3 regions of the Sphingobium sp. TomMM35A genome follow, and region 2 is predicted to be linked to each of the others. Evidence: riboswitches for the same ligand, from Rfam matches in the RefSeq annotation. Region 2 holds a riboswitch; each other region holds the start of a gene.
What was found. Region 2 has a riboswitch for cobalamin ahead of ACYU8T_RS13335 (cobalamin biosynthesis protein CobG). Riboswitches for the same ligand answer to the same signal wherever they lie in the genome.
Positions count from the first base shown of each region.

Region 1 (6,243 bases), on a different contig from region 2:
CGCTCCACAACTGGAACATCGCCCTGAAAACGGGCGAGGCGCAGGGCAATGACGAGGGCTGCACGCCGACCATCGCCGTGAAGGAGGAGGGCGGTCGCATCCTGATCGCTCGGCCCACGGCGCTGAAGGCGGCTGCCTGAAAGCGGCATCGAGCTTCCGGTCCCCAGCCATAATGGCGGGGATCTGGGTGGGGGTGTCTTGTTGGCCATCCCTTGCGGCAAGCGCCTCCACCCAATTCTTGTTCCTCGGGAAGAAGAGGTAAGAGCATGAACCAGGCCATCCGCACTACCTGCGCCTATTGCGGCGTCGGTTGCGGCATTTCGGCCACGCCGACCGGACCCCGATCGGTCACGATCAAGGGCGATGAGGCGCATCCTGCCAATGGCGGGCGGCTCTGCTCCAAGGGCACGCATCTGGGCGAGACGGTGGGCCTAACCGGCCGCCTGCTGCACCCCATGATCGGCAACAAGCGCGCCACTTGGGACAAGTCGCTGGACCTCGTCGCGAAGAAATTTCGCGACACCGTCGATCGCTTCGGCCCCGACAGCGTCGCCTTCTACGTCTCGGGCCAGTTGCTGACCGAAGATTATTATGTCGCCAACAAGCTGATGAAGGGCTTCATCGGCACCGCGAATATCGACACCAACAGCCGCCTTTGCATGTCGAGCGCGGTCGCGGGCCATAACCGCGCCTTTGGCGAGGACATCGTGCCTGCCAGCTACGACGATCTGGACGAAGCCGATCTGATCGTGCTGGTCGGCTCCAACACCGCCTGGTGCCACCCGATCGTCTATCAGCGCATTCAGGCGGCGCGAGCGGAGCGTGGGACCAAGCTGGTCGTGATCGACCCACGCCGCACCGAAACCTGCGAAGGCGCGGACCTGCACCTGGCCGTAAAGCCTGGCACCGACGTTGCCCTGATGAGCGGTCTGCTCGCCTGGTGCGATCAGGAAGGCGTCACCGACCCTGCGTTCATCGCCGACCATCTCAATGCGCCCGAAGGCTTCTGGGAGCATATCCGCACCGGCCATGATCTCTGGACCACGGCAAAGACCTGCGACATCGCGCCCGCGCTGCTGGAGCAATTCTTCAAGCTGTTCGCCGCCACCGCGCGCACCGTCACCTTGTTCAGCCAGGGCATCAACCAGTCGATCCGCGGTACTGATCAGGTCAACGCGATCATCAACGTCCACTTGGCTACCGGCCGGATCGGCAAGCCCGGCGCTGCGCCCTTCTCCATCACCGGCCAGCCCAACGCCATGGGCGGCCGCGAAGTCGGCGGCCTCGCCTCGACGCTGGCGGCCCATATGGACTTCGCGCCGGAGAATGTGGAACGCGTCGGCCGCTTCTGGGCCGCGCCCACCATGGCGACCAAGCCGGGCCTGAAAGCCGTCGACCTGTTCCGCGCCATCAACGAAGGCCGGATCAAGGCGCTCTGGGTGATGGCCACCAACCCCGCAGTCTCGCTGCCCGACGCAGGCCGGGTCCGCGAGGCGCTGGAGACCGTGCCCTTCCTCGTCGTCTCGGACATCATCGCCGACACCGACACCAGCGTCTATGCCGACGTTCGCTTGCCCGCTGCTGGCTGGGGAGAGAAGGACGGCACCGTCACCAATTCGGACCGCACCATCAGCCGCCAGCGCCCCTTCATGGCGCTGCCCGGCGAGGCGAAGCCCGACTGGTGGATCATCAAGGAAGTCGGCCGTCGCATGGGCTGGCGCAACGCCTTCGCCTATGATCGGCCCGCCGACATCTGGCGCGAACATGCCCGCCTGACCGCCTATCAGAATGATGGTGCACGGCTGCTCAACCTGCGCGCGCAGGCGACCATCGGCAACGACGCCTATGAGGCGATGGAGCCCTTCCGCTGGGGTGGCGACAAGCCCTTCGCGGATGGTCGCTTCTCCACCCCCGATGGCAAGGCGCGGCTGGTACTCGCCAAGCAGATGGACCTTCAGGAGCCGCTCCAACAGTGGCCGATGACGCTCAACACCGGCCGTTATCGCGACCAGTGGCACACGATGACGCGCACCGGCCTGTCGGCGAAGCTCGCCCGTCATCGGGAGGAGCCGCTTGTCGAAATCCATGCCGAGGACGCACAGGAACTGGGCATTGCCCATGGCGACCTGGCCCGGGTTTTCACGGCGCAGGGCAACAGCATCTTCCGCGTGGCGTTCAGCGAGGGCCAGCGCAGGGGCGAGATTTTCACCCCGATCCACTGGACCGATCAAATCTCGACCGGCGGCCGCACCGGCCTGCTCCCCCGCCCGCTGGTCGATCCCCATTCCGGTCAGCCCGGCTTCAAGCTGACGCCCGCCAGCATCGAGAAAGTCGCGACCGAGTGGAAGGGCTTCCTGATCCTGCGCGGCGAGCAGCCCGCCAGGGTTCCCTGCCTGTGGGCGACAAAGGTCACCGTGCCGGGCGGCGCGCTTTACGAGGTCGCGGGCAATGGCGATCCCGCCCGGCTCGAAGCCTGCCTGCCCAGGGGCGACCGGGTCGAGGCCGTCGATATGTCGCGTGGCACCCGCCGCGTCGCGATTATCAAGGATGGCAAGCTGGCAGGCGTCCTCTTCGTGACCCGCACCGGCCTGCTCCCCACGCGCGACTGGCTCATCGGCCAGCTTGAAGCCGAAGAGGTGGGCGCTTCCGTCCTCGCGGCGCGCGGCCCCGGCAGCCAGCCTGACAAAGGCCCGACCATCTGCGTCTGCTTCGACATCGGCCTCAACCAGATCGTCGCCGCAATTCGCGACCAGAGCCTGGTCGACGTGCCCGCCATCGGCAAGGCGATCGGCGCGGGCACCAACTGCGGGTCCTGCCGCCCCGCGCTCGCCAACATCCTCGCCCAAATCCCGCAGGAGACGCTCCATGCAGCCGAATGAACTTATCGCCCCCGGTGAAGTCTGGCTGGTCGGCGCAGGTCCCGGCGACCCGGACCTGCTGACCCGCAAGGCCGAAAAGCTGATGGCGGCGGCCGACATCGTCTTTTATGACGCACTGGTCGGCCCCGGCGTCCTCGACCTCATCCCGCAGGGCATCGAGCGCGTCAGCGTCGGCAAGCGCTCCGGCCGCCACAGCAAGGATCAGGAAAGCATCAACGACCTCCTCCTCGCCGCCGCAAAGGCAGGCAAGCGCGTCGTGCGCCTGAAAGGCGGCGACCCGTCGGTCTTTGGCCGCTCGGCCGAGGAGATGGATCATCTCGCCGCTGACGGCATCCGCACCCACATCTGCCCCGGCATCACCACTGCCAGCGCGGCGGCGGCAAGCGGCAACGCCTCGCTCACCCTGCGCGGCAAGGCGCGCGGCCTGACACTGGTGACCGCGCATCTGAAAGCCGGTGAGCCGCTCAAGCTCGACTGGGAAACGCTCGCCCGTCCCGGGGGCACGCTCGGCATCTATATGGGGCGCGCCGCCGCCGGAGAGATCAGCCGCCAGCTGATCGCCGCCGGACGCGATCCCGAGACGCCGGTGATGGTGGCGGTCAATGTCTCGCTGCCCACCGAACGCCTGATCCGGGGGAAGCTGTCGGCGCTTGCCTTTCTGGTGGCCACGATCAGCGACGAAGATCCGACCCTGCTTCTGATTGGTGAAGCGGTGGCGGGCACGACCATGCCAGTAGAGGCCGCCACGAGCGTCGCTCTTCAGCTTTGAAGACCGGCTCTCCGCGACCTTTGCCCTGAGCTTGCCGAACGCCCCCGAACTTAGTTGGAAGGAAGGGAGGGGGCTTCGGCAAGTTCAGCTCGGCGATAGGGTGCAACCCGCTCAGCACGATAAGCAACGTGCTCCTGCAAAGGCAGGAGCACGGCGCAGCTAGCTTTTTGGCAATCCGGCAAGATCCTGCGGTCGATTAATATTCGGCAGGACGATATCCGCCCGCTCCACGATCCGCGCGCCGATCCGCTCCAGCCAGCCATATATCGACCGGCTATTCTCCTCAGCCAGATGCGCGTCCAGTTCATCTGCAAGCCCCGCAGGCCAGAAACCGGCAAGTTGCTGCCCCTTCAACACCGCAGCGCCTTCTCCCGCCAGCGCCTCCACCAGCGCCGCCGGATAGAGCGGCATGTCACACCCGGTCGTCAGCACCGCGTCATAGCCTTCGTCCCGCGCATGATGCAGTGCCGCGTTCAGCCCGCCCAGCGGTCCCATATCAGGCGCGGGCCGGTCGGAGAGGCTGGTCATCCCCTCGACCGTCCGCCCGCAGACCACCACCGTCTCCACATGCGGCGCGATTGCTGCTACCGCATGTTCAATCAGCATGCGCCCATCCGGCATCAGCGCCAGCGCCTTGTCGCTCCCGAACCGGCTTGATCGTCCCCCGGCAAGCACAGCGCCCAGTAATCGCATCGATCCACTCCTTGGCAGAACCCTCGCTTTCCCCTATGGCGCGCGGCGTGAGCGGGCAACCGCTGACGATAAGATCGCGCCGGAAAGGGAATGCGGTGCGGACGGCTCATCCGTCCAAATCCGCAGCTGCCCCTGCAACTGTAAGCGGTGAGCGCGATGCACCCGGAAACCCGCATGCCTTCAAAAGGGGAAGGCGAGGGGGACCAGCCACTGGACACGCGTCCGGGAAGGCCCGTGCATCGCCGCGACGACCCGCGAGCCAGGAAACCTGCCGGCGCATGGTCGCTCTTGCCTGGGTCCAGGGATCGGCCCGGGCACGGTTTTCCGTCTGAGCGACGAAGCGGCGCAGGGCCGCATCGGTGCGCGTGACGGGATTGGCGTCTCCCTCCCTCGCGCACCGGCCGCTCGCGCGGACGCCCTGGCCTCATGTCGCATGGCGCTCAGGGAAGACAGAATATGTTCAAGACCGGAATCTCGCTGCTGGCGCTCCTCGCCGCCACCCCAGCGCTTGCCGAAGACGCAGACGAAATCGTCGTCACCGCGCTCGGCATCGAGCAGCCGACCGATGAAGTCGGGCAGGCCGTGACGGTGATCGATGAAAAGACGATCGAGACGCGCCAGAATGTCAGCGTCGCGGACCTGCTGATCACCACGCCCGGCGTCCGTTTCAACCGCGCCGATGCCGTGGGCGGCGTCACCGGCATTTCGATCCGTGGCGCGGAAACGACGCAAACGCTGGTGCTGCTCGATGGCGTGAAGATCAATGACCCGAGCGTCATTGGCGATGCCTACGACTTCGGCAATCTGCTCACGGGCAACATCCGCCGCATCGAAGTGCTGCGCGGCTCCAATTCGGTGGTCTACGGCAGCCAGGCGATCGGCGGCGTGGTCAACATCATGTCGGCCGAGCCGGGCGAAGGCGTTGGCGGCAGCGCATCGGTGGATTATGGCTATGCCGACACGCTGAATGCAAAGGCTGACATATCGGGCAGCACCGGCATCGCATCGGGCAGCGCGGGCGTCGCCTATTTCCGTACCGATGGCATCTCCGCGGCACAGGGCGGTACGGAGAAGGACGGTTATGAAAATATCGCGACCCACGCGAAGCTGAAGCTCGCCTTCACCGACAATCTCAGCCTCGACCTGCGTGGCTATTACATCCATGCGGACCTCGATACCGACATCTTCTTTGGCGCGCCGGCTGAATCAAGGGATAGCAGCAAGCTTGACCAATATGTCGGCTATGCGGGGCTCAACCTTTCCTCTTTCGACGGCAAGTTGACGCAGCGTGCGGCGGTGACCTGGTTCCGCAATGACCGCGACTATTTCTTCGCGCCCAGTTCCGCGCCTGACTATGGCTATTCAGGCACCAACCTGCGATTTGAATATGAAGGCGTCTATCAGCCGGTGGATCAAGCCAAACTGGTCTTTGGCTACGAGCATGAGCGGCCCAAATATGACTCGTTCTTCTACGACTTCTTCACAGGCGATAAGGTCGTCAGCGGAGCAGAGGTAAACATCGACAGCGTCTATGCGCTTGCGGTCGTAAAGCCTTTTGTTGGCTTGTCGGTTACCGGCGGCGTACGCCATGACGATCACAGCCAATTCGGGGGCGCCACCACCTTTGGCGCCAACGCCAACTACACGCCCAATGAAGGCCGCACCAATATCCGCGCCAGCTATGGCGAAGGCTTTCGCGCACCTTCGCTGTACCAGATCTACGACGCCACCTATGGCAATCTCGACCTCAAGCCCGAACGGTCGAAAAGCTATGACATCGGCTTCGATCAGAGCCTGGATGAGGGCCGCGCGATGATCTCTGTCACCGCGTTTCGCCGCGACACCCGCGACCAGATTTATTTCGACGGCTTCGCCCTTCCTTTCGGCCGCTATGTCAACCTC
Region 1 covers NZ_BSRC01000001.1:97,176-103,418, forward strand. The annotation lists gene nirD (nitrite reductase small subunit NirD) at 1-140, shown strand, start outside; gene ACYU8T_RS00485 (molybdopterin-dependent oxidoreductase) at 267-2,879, shown strand; gene cobA (uroporphyrinogen-III C-methyltransferase) at 2,866-3,648, shown strand; gene mobA (molybdenum cofactor guanylyltransferase) at 3,808-4,341, opposite strand; cobalamin riboswitch at 4,369-4,631, shown strand; gene ACYU8T_RS00500 (TonB-dependent receptor plug domain-containing protein) at 4,798-6,243, shown strand, end outside.
Region 1: linked by a shared signal. The riboswitch ahead of ACYU8T_RS00500 (TonB-dependent receptor plug domain-containing protein) and the one ahead of ACYU8T_RS13335 (cobalamin biosynthesis protein CobG) in region 2 are both predicted to bind cobalamin.

Region 2 (6,243 bases):
CCGTGCGCGCCTTCATGGCCGAAGCCAACCCCGCCGCGCTGCGCGAAGCCGCGGCACGCCTCCACGAAGCGCTGGACCGGGGGCTGTGGCGCCCCCGTTCGAACAGCGCCGCCATGATCCTTGCCCAACTGAAGGAAGATCGCCCATGATCGAACGCACGCCGGAACAGCATGCCGAAAAGATGAAGAAGAAGCAGGCCGCCCATGACAAGATCATGGCGACCAAGACGCAGGAAAAGGGCTTGCTGATCGTCCATACCGGCAAGGGCAAGGGCAAGACGACCGCCGCGCTCGGCATGGTCATCCGCGCCATCGGCCATGGCAAGCGGGTCGGCGTCGTCCAGTTCGTAAAGGGCGCGATGACCACCGGAGAAAAAGCGGTGTTCGATGCGTTTCCCGATAATGTCACATTCAAGCCGATGGGCGAAGGCTTCACCTGGAACACGCAGGACAAGACCCGCGACATCGCCCTTGCCCGCGAAGCATGGGATGAGGTCAAGCGGATGATTGCCGATCCGGCCTATGATATGGTGCTAGCGGACGAACTGAATATCGTCCTGCGCTACGATTATCTGCCGGTCGAAGAGGTGCTGGAAGCCGTGACGAACAGGGACGAGATGAAGCATGTCCTCATCACAGGCCGCAACGCGCCCGAGCCCCTGATCGAGGCGGCGGACCTCGTCACCGAAATGACGCTGATCAAGCACCCCTTCCGCAGCGGCGTGAAGGCGCAGGCGGGGATCGAATTCTGACATGAGCGGTCCCGCCATCACCCCGATCGACAGCGCGCAGTTCGAGGCGCTGGTAAGGGCGCGAAGGGACATTCGCCATTTCAGGACGGACCCGATCGATGAGACGGACGTCGAATGGCTGCTCAGCATGGCGCATCGCGCGCCATCAGTGGGCTTGTCGCAGCCGTGGCGTTTCGTGCGTGTGGAAACCGTGGAGCTACGCGAGCGACTGGCCTGTCATGTCGACCGGCAGGTCAAGGAAGCGGGCAAGGAATATGATGGCGATCAGGACAAGCTCTATCGCAGCCTGAAGCTGCACGGCTTGCGCGAGGCGCCGGTCCTGTTCGCCGTCTATTGCGACGATGGGACGGAGACGGGCCATCATCTGGGTGCGGTCACGATGCCAGAGGCGCGGCGTTACAGCTGCGTCATGGCGGTGCATACGCTATGGCTGGCGGCGCAGACGCGGCGCATCGGCATGGGTTGGGTGTCGATCATGGAGCCCGAAGGCGTGAACGCGATGCTCGATATTCCCGCAAGCTGGGAATGCCTGGGGCTGCTCTGCCTTGGCCGGGCTGTCAGTGAAGAGGATGTACCGGAACTGGAACGGCGGGGCTGGGAGCAGCGGACCGACTGGCATTCCGTGGTGGTGCGGCGTTAGTTCCGCATCCGCATCCGCTCCCCCGTTCGGACCGAGATCAGCTATTCACCCCGGAGGAAATCCAGCGCCAGCGTTTCGAAACGGTCCTTGTGCTCGATCATCGTCCAATGGCCGCAGCGCGGGAAGACGTGCAGTTCGGCATTGGGGATGATGCGCATGGGCAGCAGCGCGCCGTCGAGCGGACTGACCTTGTCATCGCGGCCCCACATGATGAGCGTCGGCGCCTGGATTTTGCCAAGATAGCCGATACGCTGCGACACGCCCGGCCCGCTCATCGACTGGGCGATGAAGCCGAGGGCGGCGCGCGTGTACATCTTGCGGCTGCTTTCCATCGTCACCGGTTCCAGCGCCGCCTTGTAGCGCATGTCGATCAATTCATCGGTGATGATCGATTTGTCGTACACCATGGATTCGAGCCAGGCGATGATGTTCTCCCGCGTCGGATCTTCGATGAAATCGACTAGGCGGGTCAGCCCTTCATTGGGGAAGGTCGAGGTGATGTTGAAACCGATGCCGCCGATCGTGATGTAGCGCAGCACGCGGTCGGGATGAGATGCCGCCAGATGTCCGCCGACAATCCCCCCATAGCTGTTGCCAACAATATGGGCGCGGTCGATGCCAAGGCCGTCCATCAGCGCGACGACTGCGTCGCGGGCTACTCCCACCGGGTCGCCATCCACGGGATCGCTCTTCCCATATCCCGGTGCGTCCAGGATGATGGTGCGGAAATGTTGGGAGAAGAAGGGCAGATTGCCCCGAAAATTCGCCCAGCCGGTGACGCCGGGGCCCGACCCATGGAGCAGCAGCAGCGCAGGGCCTAATCCCGCTTCATGATAATGAAGCCGCCCCTTATCCGTTTCCAGGAAGCGGCTGGTGCCTTCGAAGCTGAAATCGCCCATCTTTTCCTCTCCATTTTTGCACTATTTGGCGAGGGCGTAGCGGCGATGCGCGATGGACGCAAGGAAGCGGGCGTTGACTACTTCCCTTTCGCCTGCATCGTCATTATGAAGCGCGTCGAGCCGGGTTCGTCCGGTTCATCGATCGCGCCGGTGCCCCGGTATAGGGGCTTAAATGGGAATGCGGTGCGGGAGGCTCTCTCCCAAATCCGTGGCTGTCCCTGCAACTGTGAGCGGCGAGCGAAGCATGGACCGGCCAGTTCTGACAATGGGACGGCCAGCCACTGGAGCGATCCGGGAAGGCCCCATGCCAAGCTGTGACCCGCAAGCCAGGAGACCTGCCGGAGCAAAGGTCGCTCTTGCCATGATCCAGGGGATGGTCACGGCTCGGTTCTCCGTTTGAGCGACGAATTTCGTGCGGCTGCGGCCGTGCAGGCGAGCGGCTTGGCCGCCTTCCTGCGCGCGCCGTCCGCTGGTCGTGGCGCAAGTGCTGGAGGGCTGAAGCAATGCAGGAGCAGATGCGGCGTGATACCGCCAGCACCGGCACGCGCCACGGTGTGCGCGGCTGGTGCCCGACGGCATGGCGGCCGATGATGGCGGGCGACGGGCTGCTGGTGCGGGTGCGTCCACCGCTTGGCCGGATGAGCCGGGAACAGGCGGTAGGATTTTGCGAGGCGGCGCTTACCCTTGGCAATGGCCATATCGACGTCACGAACCGCGCCGCCTTTCAGATCAGGGGCGTGGCGGAGGCTGACCATCGTGCGCTGATGGAGCGATTGATCGCTATTGGACTCGCGCATGCCGATGAGGAGCGAGACGCTCACGTTCCTATACTGATCAACCCGGATTGGCATGAGGGCGATGATAGCGCGCTGATCGCGACGGAACTGACGGCGCGCCTGCGCGAACTACCGGACCTTCCCGCGAAGGTCGGCTTCGCGATCGACGCTGGCCCTGCCCCGGTGCTGAGCGACGCGTCGGCCGATTTCAGGGTGGAACGGGCCGCGAGCGGCGCGCTGATCCTGCGGGCGGACGGGCGCATAAAAGGTACTCCGGTCAACACGGCAGACGCGGCGGAAGGGTTGATCCGCATGGCCCATCGGTTCATGGCAAGCGGCGGCGTTCAGGCTGGCCGCATGGCGCGGCACAATGTCCCGCTGTTTGAAGAGGCGATCGAGGCGCCTGCCCCGGCACGTTCCCGCGCCGCGGCCTTGGCGGATGCACCCGGCCCCTTTCATGCCGCGCCCTTCGGCCGGATCGAGGCGGCGGAACTCCTCGCCATCATCGTCGATGACGCGCGTGCGGTGCGGGTCACGCCATGGCGAGGGTTGGTGCTGGAGGGCAGCGGCGCACCTGCCGACGATCCGTCCGACCCGCGCCTTGCCGCCGATGCCTGTCCGGGCGCTCCAGCCTGCCCGCAGTCGAGCGTCGCCACCCGTGAACTTGCCGCCCGGCTCGCGCCCTATGTGCCGGGGCTGCACGTGTCCGGTTGCGCCAAGGGCTGCGCCCGGCCGTCGCAGGCGGCCGTCGTCCTGACCGGGCGGGAGGGCGTCTTCGACCTTGCCCTCAATGCGCGCGCGGGTGCGCCGCCGCTGCACGCGGGCCTGTCGCCTGATCAGATCTTCGCCCATTTCGGAGCCCATTGATGCCGCATCTTTATGAAACAGACGGCGCGGAAATCTATCGCCAGTCCTTCCGCATGATCCGCACGGAATCCGCGCTGGACCGCTTCTCCGCCGAGGAGGAGCGGGTTGCCGTGCGGATGATCCATGCCGCGGGCATGGTGGGTCTGGCGCCGCATATTCGCTTCTCGCCGGGATTTGCCAAAGCCGCGATCGCCGCGCTGGAGGCTGGCGCGCCGATCCTGTGTGATGCGCGAATGGTGTCGGAAGGGATCACGCGCGCCCGCCTGCCTAATGGCAACGCGATCATCTGCACCCTTAACGATCCACAAGTTCCAGACCTCGCCCGGTCGATGGCGAACACCCGGTCGGCGGCCGCGCTCGAACTGTGGCGCCCCCGTCTGGCCGGAGCGGTTGTCGCGATCGGCAACGCTCCTACCGCGCTATTCCACCTGCTCAACATGCTGGAAGACCCCGCCTGCCCACGCCCGGCGGCGATAGTCGGCTGTCCTGTCGGTTTCGTCGGCGCGGCGGAATCGAAACAGGCGCTTTGGGAGAACCAGCCCGTGCCCTGCTGCGTCGTGGAAGGGCGGCTGGGCGGCAGTGCGATCACGGTCGCGGCGGTCAACGCGCTGGCGAGTGCGGCGGAATGAGCGGGACGATCCATGGCGTGGGGCTCGGTCCCGGCGCACAGGACCTGATGAGCGTACGCGCAGACCGTCTGATCCGCGAGGCGCGCCACATCGCCTATTTCCGCAAGCCCGGCCGTCACGGCCATGCCCGCAAGATTGTCGATGGACTGCTTCGTCCGGATGCAGTCGAATATGCGATGGAATATCCGGTGACGACCGAAATTCCGGTGAGCGATCCGCGCTATAATCAATGCCTGTCGGCCTTTTACGCGGAGTGCACCGCCCATCTGCACGGCCTGGTGGAAGCGGGCGAGGATGTGGTCGTGCTCTGCGAAGGCGACCCTTTTTTCTACGGCAGCTTCATGCATCTGCACAGCCGCCTCTCTCCGCTCGCGCCTGTCCGGATCGTGCCCGGCATCACCGGCATGTCGGGCGCCTGGACCGCGAGCGGCACGCCGATCAGCTGGGGCGACGATGTATTGACGGTGCTGATGGCGACCTTGCCGGAAGAGGAGCTGGCGCGGCGCATCCGTGACAGCAATGCGCTGGTTGTCATGAAGATCGGCCGCAACCTCGCCAAGCTGCGCCGCGCGGTGGAGGCGGCGGGCAAGGACGACTGCGCCTGGCTGGTCGAATATGCGACCATGGCGGATCAGAAGATCACGCCATTGGGGCAAGCGCAGGCGGTCACCAGCTATTTTTCCATCCTGTTGATCCATGGACAGGGGCGGCGGCCATGAGCGGATGGGTAGCGGTGGCGGGCCTGGGTCCGGGCGCTGAAGCACTGGTGACGCCGGAGGTGACGGAAGCATTGGCCGAGGCGACCGACCTGGTCGGCTATGCGCCTTATGTCGCGCGGGTGGCGGATCGCGCGGATCTGGTGCGCCATGCATCGGACAATCGGGTTGAGCTGGACCGGGCAGCGCATGCGCTGGAACTCGCGGCGGCGGGGCGGCGCGTGGTGGTGGCGTCCTCGGGCGATCCGGGCGTGTTCGCCATGGCGTCCGCATTATTCGAAGCGCTGGAGGCCGGGCCGCAAGCATGGCGCGCGATCGACATTCGCGTGCTGCCGGGCATCACCGCCATGCTCGCCGCCGCCGCGCGGGCGGGCGCGCCGCTGGGCCATGATTTCTGCGCAATCAACCTGTCGGATAATCTGAAACCATGGGCGCTGATTGAACGGCGGCTGCGCCTTGCCGCGCAGGCCGATTTCGCGATGGCATTTTACAACCCCCGGTCGAAGGCGCGGCCTGATGGCTTTGCGCGCGTGCTCAATCTGTTGAGGGAGGAATGCGGTGGGGATCGGCTGATCCTCTTCGCTCGCGCGGTATCGACGGCCGAGGAGCAGTTGCGCGTCGTGACGCTGGCCGAGGCGGCCCCTGAAATGGCGGATATGCGCACGATGGTGATCGTCGGGTCAAGCCGGACGCGGTTTATCGAAGGAGCGCCTCGCCCGATCCTCTACACGCCACGATGGGCCGAATGATCAATCCACGCCAGCACGTCGCTGATGTCATGGACGGCTCGCGCCTGCGGCATGGGGGGGCGGTCGATCATGATGACCGGCAGGCCGAGCGCTCGCGCGGCGTCGATCTTGGCGCGGGCACCCTCCCCTCCCGCATTCTTTGCGACGACCAGATCGATGCCCTGATCCCGCATCAGGGCAAGGTCGCCCGCCAGCGTGAAGGGGCCGCGATCCACC
Region 2 covers NZ_BSRC01000002.1:34,113-40,355, reverse strand. The annotation lists gene cobN (cobaltochelatase subunit CobN) at 1-149, shown strand, start outside; gene cobO (cob(I)yrinic acid a,c-diamide adenosyltransferase) at 146-751, shown strand; gene bluB (5,6-dimethylbenzimidazole synthase) at 753-1,391, shown strand; gene ACYU8T_RS13340 (alpha/beta fold hydrolase) at 1,433-2,290, opposite strand; cobalamin riboswitch at 2,422-2,647, shown strand; gene ACYU8T_RS13335 (cobalamin biosynthesis protein CobG) at 2,878-3,933, shown strand; gene ACYU8T_RS13330 (precorrin-8X methylmutase) at 3,933-4,562, shown strand; gene cobI (precorrin-2 C(20)-methyltransferase) at 4,559-5,281, shown strand; gene cobJ (precorrin-3B C(17)-methyltransferase) at 5,278-6,027, shown strand; gene ACYU8T_RS13315 (cobalt-precorrin-6A reductase) at 6,003-6,243, opposite strand, start outside.

Region 3 (6,243 bases), 390 kb from region 2:
CTTCACCGCGATCTCGTCGCCATCCTCGACGCCATTGCCCACGCGGAAGAGCGCGTCACCAATCGCCACCGCACCGCGTCAGGCCCGCTGCGCATCTCCGCCCCCACCTCCTTCGGCCGCCTCCATGTCGCCCCCCATGTCGGCCGATTCCTGGAACAGCATCCGCGCGTCGACCTCCAACTCAACCTGTCCGACGCCTATGAAGACCTGCTCGCTGAACGGATCGACCTTGCGATCCGCATCACCAGCGACATTCCCGCCCATCTGGAGGGGCATCATCTCGCCGCCAACCGCCGCATCCTCTGCGCGAACCCCGCCTATCTCGCCGCCCACGGCACGCCGGAAGGGATAGCTGACCTCTCCCGCCACCGTCTGCTCGCCGCCGAAGGACAATTGCCATGGCGATTGGTCAACGGGCGCGCGCGCAAGCTGATCGACGGCCAAAGCCATGTCCGCACCAACAGCAGCGAAATCGTGCGCGAACTCGCCCTGACCGGCGTCGGCATCGCCCTGCGCTCGCTCTGGGACGTGGGCGATCTGATCGCGGACGGACGCCTCGTCCGCGTCCTTGAACCTTGGGAAGGCCCCGCCGACCTCGCCGTCCACGCCGTCCACCCCCGCGCGGCGGGCCGCCCTGCCGCCGTGGACACCTTCATCGCATTCTTGCGCGAAAGCTTCCGCGCCGCGCCGTGGAACAGGGGCGGTTGATAGAAAAAGGCAGGCGGGCTCCCGCTCAACCCGCTGAAAAGCCAAAATTCCATTATGCGAAAATTCGCCAGGCTCCTGTCAAAAAATAGAAGCTTTCCGGCGTTAACCTGCGTAATGGCAGCGGGAAAGGCCGATGTTATCGTTCGAGCCATAAGAAACTTGAGAGAGGATATGGGCCATGCGCCCCAATGACGCGTCACATTTTTCCGCCTGCGCCGCCCAGGAAGCGCGGCAAGCCAGGGAAGCCCGCCTACGCGGCGCCGACCAGGCAACCATCGCCCTCCACAATGAACGCGCCGTCCGCTACCAGGCCATGGCCCTCCGCCTCCAGCGAGAACGAGGCACGACCCTGAACTGATCTTGGCGCGAAGGCCCAGCACCACCATTCCCCTCTCCCCTTCAGGGGAGAGGGTGCCGAGCGAAGCGAAGGCGGGAGAGGGGACTGTAAAGCAACCAGCGCCGCCCCCCTCTCCCCACCCCTCTCCCCTAAAGGGGAGAGGGAGCAATCCCCACCACCCCCCCTTGCCCCACACCCCCACCTCCGCTATCGCCCCCTCACCCGGGCAACCCCCGGGCATGATCGCGCCGGTGCCTCGAAAGAGGCTTAAAAGGGAACATGGTAAGGAAGGCATCCGCCTCCCCAAGCCAGGGCTGTCCCTGCAACTGTAAGCGGCGAGCGCGATGCACATCGCCCCACCTCACAGGCAGGTTGGGGCAAGTCACTGGGCCGGACGCTAAATCCTGCGAGGCCTGGGAAGGCCGTGCATCAAGCGATGACCCGCGAGCCAGGATACCTGCCAGCGTCTGGTCGCTCTTGCCTTGGTCCAGGGGATGGCCGCGGCACGGTGAACTCCGTCTGAGCGACGAATGAGCGGCAAGAGGCCGCTTCGGTGACGCTGGCGGCCGCCTTGGGGGCGTCCGGCCGTCGGCGTGCGCCGGTCGTCGCCTGACGACAGGTCTCTTGCCGGATGTCGCCAGACGCCCGGAGTGCATGATGTGAAACTTCCCGATCATTTCCACCGCGCCGCCTGGGCGCTGACCGCCACTCTCCTCCCCCTGCCAGCCTTTGCCGCCGAAGCGGCCGACGCGGGCGAAGACGCCAGCGCCATCATCGTCTTCGGCCGGGGCGAGGACAAGATCGGCACCGCCCATGCGGCGAGCGAAGGCAGCGTCGGCGGCGCTGACCTTCTCGTCCGCCCGCTGCTGCGCGTCGCCGAACTGCTCGAAGCCGTGCCGGGCATGGTCGCGGCCCAGCATTCGGGCAGCGGCAAGGCCAATCAATATTTCCTGCGCGGTTTCAACCTCGACCATGGGTCGGACTTCACCACCTATATCGACGGGGTTCAGATGAACTTCCGCAGCCATGGCCACGGCCAGGGCTATCTCGACCTCAACGGGCTCATCCCGGAAATCATCGCGCGTGAGGATTTTCGCAAAGGTCCCTATCGCGCCGATGGCGGCGACTTCGCGCTTGCGGGCGCGGCCTATATGACCACGATCGACGGCTATGACCGGCCATGGGTCGCGGCGGAGGGCGGCTCCTTCGGCTGGCGCAGGCTGGCGTCGGGCGGGACCGTAAAGGCGGGCGCGGGCCATCTCACCCTGGTCGCGCAGGCCAAGGCCTATGACGGGCCATGGCAGGAGCCTGAACATCTGCGCCATTATGCGGGCTTCGCCAAATATACGCTCCCCACAGGGGCCGGGAAGATCGACGCCACGCTTCACGCCTATCGCGCGACATGGCGCCCGACCGAGCAAATTCCCGAGCGCATCGTAGGCACGCCGCTCTGCCCCGATGTCTTCTGTTCGCCCGATCCGTCCGCGCGCGGTGAAACCACCCGCATTATCGGCAATCTCGCCACCATTCAGCCGACATGGCGCGCCAATCTTTATGCCCAGTTCTACGACTGGACGATGTTCTCGAACCCCACTTACACCGACCCCGACGGCACCAGCGCGCAGATACAGCAATTCGACCGCCGCTGGGTTCTCGGCCTCACGGGCGAAAAGCGCTGGGATGCCGATCCAGCGCTGCAACTGAAGCTCGGCACGGAAAACCGTTATGACGCGATCGGCAATGTCGGCGTCAACCGAACCGCAGGGCGCGCTTTCCTCTCCTCGCTTGGGCGCTATCGCGTCAACCAAGGCTCGGCCGCGCTTTATGGCGAAGCGACCGTCACGCCCCTTCCCGGCCTGCGCATCACCGGCGGGGTGCGCGGCGACTATTATCATTATGATGTCCGCAGCCGGGACGCCGTCGCCGCCGCGTTGGGTGAAGGCAGCGGCTCGGACACGCTCGTCTCTCCCAAGGCGTCGGCCGCATGGGCAATTACCCCGCAGGTCGAACTCTATGCCAATTGGGGCCGGGGCTTCCATTCCAACGATGCGCGCGGCGCGGTCAATGTGGACACGCCTGTTCCCATGCTCGTGCGCGGCACCGGCAAGGAACTGGGCGGCCGCCTTCAGCTTCCCGGCTTCACCTTCACCGCAACCTATTGGTGGCTGAACGTCGGCAGCGAGTTGCGCTTCGTCGGCGATTCCAACGCGGTCGAACCCAGCGGAGCCAGCCGCCGCCATGGCTATGAGCTTGTCGCCTTCTGGCGGCCACTCCCCTGGCTTGCCTTCGACGGCAATTACACCGCCAGCCACAGCCGCTACACCAATGGCGATCATATCCCCAACGCCTTCAGGAACGCAGCGTCCGCCGGGGCGGCTATCGTCCTCGATCCATGGGAAGCCAGCATCCGCGTCCGCCATCTCGGGCCCTCTCCCCTGATCGAGGATAATAGCGTGCGCGATCCCGGCAGCACTGTCGTCAATGCCCGCGCCGCCTGGAAGGGGAAGCGGGTGCAGATCTATGCCGAACTGCTCAATATCCTGGGCAGCCGGGACAAGGACATCGCCTATTATTACGAATCCTACATCCCCGCCGCCGATGCGGAGCCGGTCGAAGGACGGCTGAGCCGCGTCGTCGAACCGCGAACGGTGCGCGGCGGCGTCAAGTTCCTCTTCTGACAGTTGAAGGCGAAGGCTGGTCGTTGGCAGGAGACCGGCCTTCGCGATCAACGACTTACTTATGGGACGGAAGTGTTCGTAAAGTAAAAGCCAGACATTCTTTATTTAAACAGGTTAAAAGTCTTGGAGTTCAGCATGGAAATTTTGGGCTATGGTTGACGCGCTTTCGCCGCTGTGCAACTTTCCCTTACGGCAATCTGGACAAAGAATCAGTTGCCAGGAGAGGATGTCCATGACCCACCCACCTTTGCGGGGCGCCGTTTTTCACGCCATCTTGCGCGACTGCCTGGAAGCGCAGCGCGCGCCCAAGGAAACCGAAATACAACTGGTAGCCTGCAAGATTTGGCAGGACAGTTTCGCTGCAATATCGCACAAGAACTGGCATGATCTCGTGCCGGGCAGCGAAGAATATGAATATACGCTCAACGCCGCCCGCATGGCCTTTGGCATCCACGCAGCCAACAGCGCCGCCTGAATTTTTGACCTTCAGGTTAATTTTCGGCCCCAAATCTCCAAAAACCCTTTCAATTCACCATTTCCTTCATGGGAACGATCCTCCCCCTCACGACTTGGTGATGGAAACAGAGGATCGTCCCGGTTGGAAAATCCCACCCCCTATTGCGGCACCGCTCCCCTGCCCGCGGAGTTCTGGACCCGGTGGAACTGGGACCCGCTATTGCTGCTGGCCATCGCCGCCACACTCTTTCTCTCCCTGCGCCTTCCTCCCCCTTCCCGAAAACCCGCGATCGCCTTCACCGGCATCTGGGCGATCCTCTACATTTCCCCTTTCTGCGCGATCGGCTCGGCTCTCTTCTCCGCCCGGTCAGTCCACCATCTCGTCTTGATCCTGATAGCCGCCCCCCTGCTCGCCCGCGCGGCAGCCATGCTCCCCAAACGCGGATCGCTCGCCAGCTGGACGGTTCTTCAGGCGCTGGTCCTCTGGTTCTGGCACGCTCCGCCAGCATATGATCTGGCGCTGTCCAATTCCGCCGCCTTCTGGCTGATGCAACTCAGCATCCTTCTCTCCGCCACCGGCTTCTGGCACGCTCTCGCTCGCTCGGAACTCCCCGGCCGGATCATCGCCCTGTTCGCAACCATGATGCAGATGAGCTTGCTCGGCGCGTTGCTCGCCTTTGCCCAAAGCGCCCTCTACCGCCCGCACTGGCTGACAACCCAGCCCTGGGGCATGAGCCCGCTGGACGACCAGCAGCTTGCAGGCATCCTCATGTGGATTCCCGGCGGCACGCTCTATCTCGCCGCCGCCCTCTTCTACGCCTGGCACATGCTTGCCGAACAGCAGGATGACGGGCCAGCCTATGTTTCCCTGGGCGAAAGGGTATAGAGATAAGCGGCGATGTCGCGCGCTTCCTTCTCCCCTATGCCCATGTTCGGCATGGCGTTGCCCGGCACCACCGATTGCGGATAGCGGATCCACCGCACCAGCGCGTCCGGATCGTTCCGCAGCATCCCCGCCACGGTTTTGCGCGCGGCGAAACCAGCCAGGGAGGGGCCCACCGCCCCACGCGATGCCGCTATGCCAGGTATCTCATGACAGGCGCTACATTGCCTCGCCACGATCGCCCGCTCGCCCCGTTCCACAACGCCGCCCGTCAGCGCCTGCGCATGCTCTTCCTGCCTGCTCATCTCCTGCCGCTGTTGCACGGCGAAGCTGCCAATCGCTCCCACGGCGCCAAAGCCAGCCAACACCGCTACAAGCCACAAGCTGCCAGGAACGCGCCTCATGCCCGGCACCCCTCCAGGATCAGCAGAGCCAGAGCCTGGAACATCAACGCCAGAAAGAATATCCCGACCCACAACAACGCACCCCATTTCCCCGGCGCCAGCCTCACCAGCCCCCAGGAAGCAGCGCCAGCGATCAGCAAAAACAGCGCAATCCCAGCGCCCGGCCAATATGTGCCCGCTCGGCACCAGGCATGCAGGAAAAAGCTGATCCCCTGCTGGCTCGCGAACCAGAGCAGCGGAGGCCCGGCGAAAAGGATGGCGTAGCGCGCGTTCCTGCTCATGCCAGCCTCGGCGCCCAGTAGATCAAGGCATAAAGCGGCAGCCAGCTGAGCTCGACGAACCGCCAGTAATTCGCATTGTCCTCCACATCAGCAAACTGCCGGTCGCCCACTTCATGCGTGTGCAGCCAGAGCGCGAGCACCAGCGTGTCTCCCCAGTCGGTGATCAGATGAACCGTGTGCAGGATCATCAGCATCCACAGCACCGACCCATAGGCATGCTCATCCCAGCGCAGCCCCAACGCAGTGAACTCCAACGCACGCGGTATGAACAGGAGAAACGCGGCCAGCGTCATGATGATGATGCCGATACGCACAGCTTTCTCATCCCTCGCCCTGGCCTTCTTGATCAGCCAACGGTTCGGAATTTCACTGAGCAACAGCCCGATCGTGAAGACGATGCCCCAGACCAGCTGCGGAGGCGCGAACCCCTTCGGCGGCCAATCGGAACCCGCCACCATCAGGTAGAGATAAGACCCGCCCGCCAGCAAAAAGGCGG
Region 3 covers NZ_BSRC01000002.1:424,150-430,392, forward strand. The annotation lists gene ACYU8T_RS15045 (LysR family transcriptional regulator) at 1-708, shown strand, start outside; gene ACYU8T_RS15050 (hypothetical protein) at 887-1,066, shown strand; cobalamin riboswitch at 1,278-1,524, shown strand; gene ACYU8T_RS15055 (TonB-dependent receptor) at 1,765-3,723, shown strand; gene ACYU8T_RS15060 (hypothetical protein) at 3,956-4,198, shown strand; gene ACYU8T_RS15065 (cytochrome c oxidase assembly protein) at 4,322-5,065, shown strand; gene ACYU8T_RS15070 (c-type cytochrome) at 5,038-5,466, opposite strand; gene ACYU8T_RS15075 (hypothetical protein) at 5,463-5,747, opposite strand; gene ACYU8T_RS15080 (cytochrome c oxidase subunit 3) at 5,744-6,243, opposite strand, start outside.
Region 3: linked by a shared signal. The riboswitch ahead of ACYU8T_RS15055 (TonB-dependent receptor) and the one ahead of ACYU8T_RS13335 (cobalamin biosynthesis protein CobG) in region 2 are both predicted to bind cobalamin.